Linked DNA regions of Luteipulveratus mongoliensis. The protein of the gene in region 1 interacts with the protein of each later gene in a pairwise test. Links are inferred from orthologs where the notes say so. Each region holds a gene or a part of one and is shown on either strand. Other genes may lie near its edges.

Region 1 (3,899 bases):
ACAGGGACGGACTTCGTGGTGGTCATGAGCACGAACGGTGTGCGGTACTCCCACCCCGACCCGAGTCAGCTGGGTGGCCACTTCCGCGGATCGACCGGACCCGCGTTGCGCGGTGGCGAGGTGACCGAGACCTACAGCGGCACGCTCGGGCCGTCGGTGCGCGCCGTCGTACCCGTGCGGTCCGGCGACCGGGTGGTCGCTCTTGTGTCGGTCGGGATCACCTTGCAGCAGGTGAATCACAAGGTCTGGGAAGCCCTTCCGGCCGTTTTGCTCGTCGCGGCAGGGCTCGGAGCGCTCGGTCTGGTGGGCGCGTGGCTGGTCGGGCGACGCCTTCGTCGTCAGACGCACGGGCTCGGCGAGGTCGAGATCACCCGCATGTACGAGTACTACGACGCCGTGCTGCGTGCGGTCCGTGAAGGACTCGTCCTCCTCGGACACGACGATCGGGTCACCCTCGCCAATGACGAGGCGCGGCGGCTGCTCGACCTGCCTGAGTCGTACGACGGCAAGACGCTGGCCGAGCTCGGGCTCGTCACGCCGGACACCGGACCCGAGCTGCACGACCTGCCGGTCGTGGTCGGGGACCGGGTGCTACTGGTCAACCGGGCGCCCGCGCGGTGGAACGACCGGGTCGTGGGGTCGGTCGTGACATTGCGTGACCGCACCGAGCTGCAGGAGGTCACGGCCGAGCTCGACACCGTCCGTGGCATGGCGGCGGCACTGCGAGCGCAGAACCACGAGGCGGCCAATCGCCTGCACACGATGGTGTCGTTGGTCGAGATGGGTGAGACAGAGGAGGCTGTCGCGTTTGCGACGGACGAGCTCGACCTGGCCCGGCGGTTGACCGATGACGTCGTCGGGGCCGTCCAGGAGCCGGTCCTGTCGGCGCTCCTCCTCGGCAAGTCGAGTCAGGCCCAGGAACGTGGCGTAGCGCTGGTCGTCGACCCGGACAGCTCGGTGACGCACACGAGTCTGTCCGCGCACGACCTGGTGACGGTCGTCGGCAACCTGCTCGACAACGCCATCGACGCGGCCCAGGGCACTGCCGAGGCGGTCGTACAAGTGCTGGTGAAGTCCGAGGACGACGGACTGATGGTTGCCGTCGATGACAGCGGACCTGGGATCGCCCCCGAGCACCGGGACCAGATCTTCGAACCCGGCTGGACCAGCAAGCCGGATACCCAGGCGCGCGGGCGCGGTGTCGGTTTGGCGCTCGTCGGGCAGGTGGTGCGCCGGCACGAGGGCTCCACCGAGGTCGGGCGCAGCACGCTCGGTGGAGCGCGGCTGACGGTCCGCGTCCCGGCGAGGCGTACGCCATGACCGTGCACGTGCTCGTCGTCGAGGACGAGCCGGTCGCAGCGCGTGCGCATCGCACGTTCGTCGAACGGATGGCCGGCTTCGAGGTGGTCGACGTCGCCGGTACCTTCGCCGATGCGGTCCGCGCGCTCGGTGCCCACCAGGTCGACCTGGTGCTGCTGGACATGCAGCTGCCCGACGGCCACGGCCTGGACCTGCTGCGCCAGCTGCGGGCGACCGCCCACCCCAGCCATGTCATCGCGGTCACCTCGGCGCGCGACGCCGACGTCGTACGACAGGCCGCCTCCCAGGGCGTCGTCGGCTACCTGCTCAAACCGTTCACGGCGGCGATGCTGGAGGCCAAGCTGCGGCAGTACGCCGACTTCCGGTCAGCGCTGGAGACCACGGCATCGGTCGACCAGACCGCCGTCGACGCGGTGTTCGACGCGATGCGTCCCCGTCGTGAGGTGGCACTCCCCAAGGGTCTCAGCGCCGAGACGCTCGTCAAGGTTCGACAGCTCCTCGGTGGGTCAGACCAGGCGCGTACGGCATCCGAGGTCGCGGACCGGATCGGGACGTCACGAGTGACGGCTCGTCGCTACCTGGAGTACCTCGCCGACGCCGGGCAGGTCGATCGGTCGACGCGACACGGCGGCTCGGGACGGCCGCACGTGGAGTACCGCAGCTCGTAGTCCGTGACCGCGCAACGGGCCGTAAGTGCCAGTGCACTGTGGTGCCACCACAGCGCGGCGCCAACGGCTCCAATGGGACCCGGTTACATCGCATCCTGACGCCGTCCAGGCGTCACCCCTTGTCCGACCGGTCGGTAAGTGGCCTTCCGGCCGGTCGGGCAACCTGGGGGCTGGACATCGTCCGTCGTTCGAAGGCTCGCCGACCAGGCTCCCCGACAGTGTCGGTGGACTCTCCTAGCCTGCGAGTGTGCGCCTGATCCACACCTCCGACTGGCACCTGGGACGGTCGTTCCACGGGGTCGGGCTGCTCGGTGCCCAGGGGCGCTATCTGGACCATCTGGTCGATGTCGTGCGGCAGGAGCAGATCGACGCCGTCCTCGTCTCCGGCGACATCTACGACCGTGCGCTGCCCAGCCCAGACACGGTCGCCCTGCTCGACGACGCGGTCGTACGACTCCTGGACGCGGGCGCCGCGGTGATCCTCTCGAGCGGCAACCACGACTCGGCCACCCGGCTGGGTTTCGCTTCCCGAGTGCTCGAGCGCGCCGGCCTGCACATCCGTACGACGCTGGAGTCGGTCGGCACGCCCGTCACCCTGGGCGACACGCACGTCTACCCGATCCCGTTCCTCGAGCCCTCCCTGGTCGCCGACGAGCTGGGCTGCCAAGACCGGACCCACGCGGCGGTGCTGCGCGCCGTGATGTCGCGGGTCACGACTGACCAGCGCTCGCGAGGCGGTCAGTCGGTCGTGATGGCTCATGCGTTCGTCACCGGTGCCACGACCTCGGAGTCCGAGCGCGACATCAGTGTCGGAGGCATGGGCGCGGTGCCGGTCGAGGTGTTCGACGGGGTCGACTACGTCGCCCTCGGCCATCTGCACGGTGCCCAGCAGCCGCGCGAGCACGTCCGCTACAGCGGGTCGCCGGTGGCCATGTCGTTCAGCGAGACCGGCCACGTCAAGGGTTCGTGGCTGGTCGACCTGGACGGTGCCGAGCCCTCCTTCACCTTCGTCGAGGCACCGGTCGAGCGGCAGCTGCACCGGTTGCGCGGCAATCTCGACGACCTCCTCGCCGGGCCGACGTACGCGCCGGCTGAGACGGGCTGGTGCCAGGTCACGCTGACCGATCCGGTGCGACCGCTCGGGGCCATGGAGCGCGTCCGGTCTCGGTTCCCGCACACGCTCCAGCTGCTCTTCGACGGTCCGACCGACCAGATCGCGGCGCGCAGCTACGCGCAGCGGACGCGTGGCCGCTCTGACATCGACGTGTGCTGCGACTTCCTGGAGCACGTCCGTGAGGGTGCGCCGGCGTCGGACGAGGAGCGTGAGGTCTTCGCGAGCGCGCTCGCCGAGTCCACCGTGGCCCGGCGGCGTCGGGATGACGAAGGCGAGGTCGGCGACGTCTCCGTCGGGCGGAGCGGGGTCGCATGAGGTTGCACTGGTTGCGAATCGAGGCATTCGGTCCGTTCCCCGGCGTCGAGACCATCGACTTCGACGCGCTGTCCGAGCAGGGCGTGCACCTGATCCACGGCCCCACCGGCGCGGGCAAGACCACGATCCTCGACGCAGTCTGCTTCGCACTGTTCGGCCAGCTCCCCGGCTCGCGGCACGGGCAGCGCGAGAGCCTGCGCAGCGATCATGCGGGCGCTGGTGCGGTGCCGACCGTGACGCTCGAGGCGACGGTCGGCGGGCGACGGCTGCGGATCGAACGCTCCCCCGAGCACCGGGCGCCCAAGAAGCGCGGCGCCGGACTCACCCGTCGCCAGGCCAAGGTCGTCCTGCAGGAGCAGGTCGGCGGTCGATGGTCCGGTGTGAGCACCCGGCTCGATGAGGTCGGCGACGTGATCGAGCAGGCACTCGGGATGGGACTGGATCAGTTCGCTCAGGTCGTGCTGCTCCCCCAGGGTCAGTTC
Region 2 (3,899 bases), 590 kb from region 1 along the record:
GACCGAGCCGTTCAGGCGTCGTAGTCGAGCGTGACGGTGTCGGTGACCGGGTGGGCCTGGCACGCGAGGACGATGCCGGCCGCGATCTCTTCCGGCTCCAGTGCGTAGTTGCGGTCCATCCGGACCTCTCCCTGGACGACCCGCGCACGGCAGGTCCCGCACACGCCACCCGTGCAGCTGAAGGGCGCATCCGGCCGCTCACGCAGCGTGGCGTCCAGGATCGACTCAGCCTTGCTGGGCATCTCGACCTCGGTGGAGCGACCATCCAGGTTGATCGTGACCACGGCCTCGGCCGGCGCGCCGGGCTCGGTCACGATGACCGGCGCCGGCTGTCCGACCTCGTCGACGTGGAACACCTCGTGGTGGACGTGGCTGTCACCAACACCGTTGTCCCGCAACAGCTCTCGTGCGCCTTCAACCATGCCGAACGGGCCACAGAGGTACCACTCGTCAACGGCGTCGACAGGGATGAGCGCGCCGAAGAGCCGCTCCAGCCGCTCCTTGTCGATCCGCCCGTTGAACAGCTCGACTTCCTGCGGTTCGCGCGACAGGACGTTGATGAGGTGGAAGCGACCGGCGTACGCGTTCTTCAGGTCCTCGAGCTCTTCGAGGAACATGATCGAGTCGGTGCGCCGGTTGCCGAAGATCAGCGTGGCCCGCGAGCTCGGCTCGTCCTCGAGAGCGCTCGCCAGCAAGGACAGCACGGGCGTGATGCCCGACCCGGCCGCGATGGCGACATGGTGGCGGGACAAACCAGGGTCGGTCGGGCAGGTGAATGCACCGAGCGGCGACATGACCTCGATCTCGTCGCCCGGCTTGACCTTCTCGTTGAGCCAGGTGGACATCACGCCCCCGGGCACCCGCGCGGACCCGACGCGAACTTCCTTGCGCAGCAAGGCTTCCGAGCGGGACAGGCAGATGGAGTAGGAGCGGCGTACGTCCTCGCCGTCGATCGTCGCGCGAAGAGTCAGGTGCTGGCCAGGAGCGAACTCGAACACCGACGCCAAGTCGTCGGGCACGGCGAAGGAGATCGCGACGGCCTCGTCCGTGAGCTGTTGGACATGGCTCACCGTGAGGGTGTGGAAGCGCGGCCGGGTGCGGGCCGGAGTGCTGATCAGAGCAGTCATCAGAGGGCCTTGAACTCCTCGAACGGCTCGCGGCACGATACGCACCGACGGAGCGCCTTGCACGATGTCGACCCGAACCGGGAGAGCTCCTCGGTGTCCGTCGAGCCACACAGCGGACAGGTCACCTGACGGACGCTGAGGCCCACAGCAACAGGGCCGTCCTTCAGTACATGTGGTGGAGCAATCCCGAAGCGTGCCAACGCATCTCGGCCATCAGCGGACATCCAGTCCGTGGTCCAGGCCGGAGACAGCTGCATCGAGACGTCCGCCTCGTAGCCGTGATCGGCAGCCACTCGCTGAATGTTGGCGCGAATCGCCTCCATCGCCGGACAGCCGGAGTAGGTCGGAGTGATCACGACGCGCAGGCGGTCGCCGTCGAGGTCGACGGACCGCAGGATCCCGAGGTCGTCGATCGTGATGACCGGGACCTCAGGGTCCGGGATCGCCCGGACCGCGGCGAGGACATCCACCGAGCTGGTCGCGACGGCCGTCACCACTGCGCTCCCGGGTGTGACCGGGCGATGTGCTGCATGTCGGCAAGGAGATGCCCCATGGCCGACGAGTGCGCGCCCGTGCGGCCACCTCGTGAGCGCCAGCGCGAGTCGTTGGGCAGCGTCAAGGTTGCCTCATCCACCACTGCACCGACACGAGCGACCACCGCGTCATGAAGACCCGACGGCGCTACACCACGCCCGGCCTCAGCAGCCGCGAGAGACACCGCGTCGTCGTCGAACAGCTCTGCCAGATAAGGGAGTACGGCCTCGAGGGCCGTCTGCATCCGGTCGTGGGACTCGAGCGTGCCGTCACCCAGTCGCAGCACCCACTGGGTTGCGTGGTCGCGGTGATAGGCAACCTCCTTGACCGCCTTGTGAGCGACCGCCGACAGGACCTCGTCCTCGGAGGTCAGGAGGGCGGCGTACAGCTCCGCCTGATAGCTGGAGAACCACAGCAGCCGTGCCATCTCGAAGGCGAAGTCACCACGTGGCTGCTCGACCAGCTGGACGTTGCGGAACTCCCGCTCGTCGCGCAGGTAGGCGAGGTCGTCCTCAGTCCGACCGGACCCATCCAGCTCTCCCACCCGCGTCAGCAGCGCGCGAGCCTGACCGAGCTGGTCGAGGCCGATGTTGCCGAGGGCCATGTCCTCCTCGATCTGTGGCGCGCGTGAGATCCACTCCCCCAGTCGCTGCGCGTAGATCAGGGCATCGTCTCCGAGCTGCAAGCAGTAGGCCGCGGCCAGCGAATCGCCTTCAGGGACAGTCGTGTCCGGCGCGCGTCCCACCCAGGTCGTGTCCCCGCTCACAAGTACTCCACGTCCTCGGGCACGTCGTAGAACGTCGGGTGGCGGTAGACCTTGTCCGCCGCCGGATCGAAGAACGAGTCCTTCTCATCCGGGCTGCTCGCTGTGATGTCATCCGCCTTGACGACCCAGACGGACACGCCTTCCTGGCGGCGGGTGTAGAGGTCGCGTGCGTTGCGCAGCGCCATCTCGGCGTCCGGTGCGTGCAGCGAGCCGACGTGCAGGTGTGAGAGCCCTCGCTTACCCCGGACGAACACCTCGTACAGCGGCCATTCCGAAGTCATGCCACGGCCTCCTTCGCGCGTGCTGCGACCTTGTCGGCGTACGCATTCGCCGCCTCCCGGACCCACGCACCCTCATCGTGGGCGCGCACGCGGTGCTCGATGCGCTCGGCGTTGCACGGTCCGTCGCCCTTGACGACGCGCCACAGCTCGTCGAAGTCGATCTCGCCGAAGTCCCAGTGGCCCCGCTCGTCGTTCCAGCGCAGGTCGGGGTCGGGCAGCGTCAGGCCGAGCTTCTGGGCCTGCGGGACGGTGATGTCGACGAACTTCTGACGCAGGTCATCATTGCTGAACCGCTTGATGCCCCAGGCCATCGACTGCTCGGTGTGCCCACCGGGAGCCGCGGCATCGCCGGTGTCGGGCGGACCGAACATCATCAGCGCCGGCCACCACCAGCGGTCGGCAGCGTCCTGGGCCATCGCGTGCTGCTTCTCGGTCCCGCGCGCCAGGGTCCACAAGATCTCGAAGCCCTGCCGCTGGTGGAAGGACTCCTCCTTGCAGACGCGGATCATGGCGCGGGCGTACGGCCCGTAGGAGCACCGGCACAGCGGCACCTGGTTCATGATCGCGGCGCCGTCGACCAGCCAGCCGATCGCACCCACGTCGGCCCACGTCAGGGTCGGGTAGTTGAAGATCGAGGAGTACTTCTGCCGCCCCGTGTGCAGCTTGTCGAGCAGCTCGCTGCGGTCCACGCCCAGCGTCTCGGCCGCGCTGTAGAGGTAGAGCCCGTGGCCGGCCTCGTCCTGCACCTTGGCCATCAGGATCGCCTTGCGCCGCAGGGACGGAGCACGCGAGATCCAGGCGCCCTCGGGCTGCATACCGATGATCTCGGAGTGCGCGTGCTGAGCGATCTGGCGGATCAGCGTCTTGCGGTAGTCGTCCGGCATCGCGTCACGCGGCTCGATGCGCTGCTCCGCCGCGATGAGGTCATCGAAGGATCCCGGCTGCGTACGACGCTGGGTCGCCGTCGGAAGCAGCTCGTCCAGTGCCCCGCCCTCCGCTGCGTTGAGCGGTTCGGAGCCGGGGCCGACGTCGTTGCTGTCCATGCTCACAGGATGCCTTCTATGACAAGAATACGCAATTCTGTATCCAGACTGTCATATGGCCCGCGGCTTGCGAGACTGGCCGCCATGACCACCGACCTCCCCGCTGCGGACGCCGCCGTCCGGACCGCCCGTCCCGCCGATGCGGCAG

The links. Proteins that work in one complex are often made in the same cells at the same time.
Region 2: the proteins of VV02_RS15420 (region 1) and paaC interact in binary tests that used the Escherichia coli proteins (3 or more experiments, as listed by UniProt). The link is inferred for Luteipulveratus mongoliensis from one-to-one orthologs.

What each region holds. Positions count from the first base shown.
Region 1 is NZ_CP011112.1:3,241,236-3,245,134, reverse strand. What follows is about bases 153-3,152. They hold VV02_RS15420 (response regulator), read left to right. Parts: upstream 153-1,316; coding sequence 1,317-1,988; downstream 1,989-3,152. Other genes in these bases: VV02_RS15415 (exonuclease SbcCD subunit D), read left to right, coding at 2,236-3,152; VV02_RS15425 (sensor histidine kinase), read left to right, coding at 153-1,320. Outside these bases: more of VV02_RS15425, read left to right, coding at 1-152; more of VV02_RS15415, read left to right, coding at 3,153-3,417; VV02_RS15410 (AAA family ATPase), read left to right, coding at 3,414-3,899. UniProt on the Escherichia coli protein: Member of the two-component regulatory system DpiA/DpiB, which is essential for expression of citrate-specific fermentation genes and genes involved in plasmid inheritance.
Region 2 is NZ_CP011112.1:3,834,566-3,838,464, forward strand. What follows is about bases 523-3,522. They hold paaC (1,2-phenylacetyl-CoA epoxidase subunit PaaC), read right to left. Parts: upstream 2,428-3,522; coding sequence 1,618-2,427; downstream 523-1,617. Other genes in these bases: paaE (1,2-phenylacetyl-CoA epoxidase subunit PaaE), read right to left, coding at 523-1,127; paaD (1,2-phenylacetyl-CoA epoxidase subunit PaaD), read right to left, coding at 1,127-1,624; paaB (1,2-phenylacetyl-CoA epoxidase subunit PaaB), read right to left, coding at 2,424-2,708; paaA (1,2-phenylacetyl-CoA epoxidase subunit PaaA), read right to left, coding at 2,705-3,522. In the rest of the region: VV02_RS18180 (MFS transporter), read left to right, coding at 1-24; more of paaE, read right to left, coding at 12-522; more of paaA, read right to left, coding at 3,523-3,751; VV02_RS18210 (GNAT family N-acetyltransferase), read left to right, coding at 3,836-3,899. UniProt on the Escherichia coli protein: Component of 1,2-phenylacetyl-CoA epoxidase multicomponent enzyme system which catalyzes the reduction of phenylacetyl-CoA (PA-CoA) to form 1,2-epoxyphenylacetyl-CoA. The subunit C may be essential for structural integrity of the alpha subunit.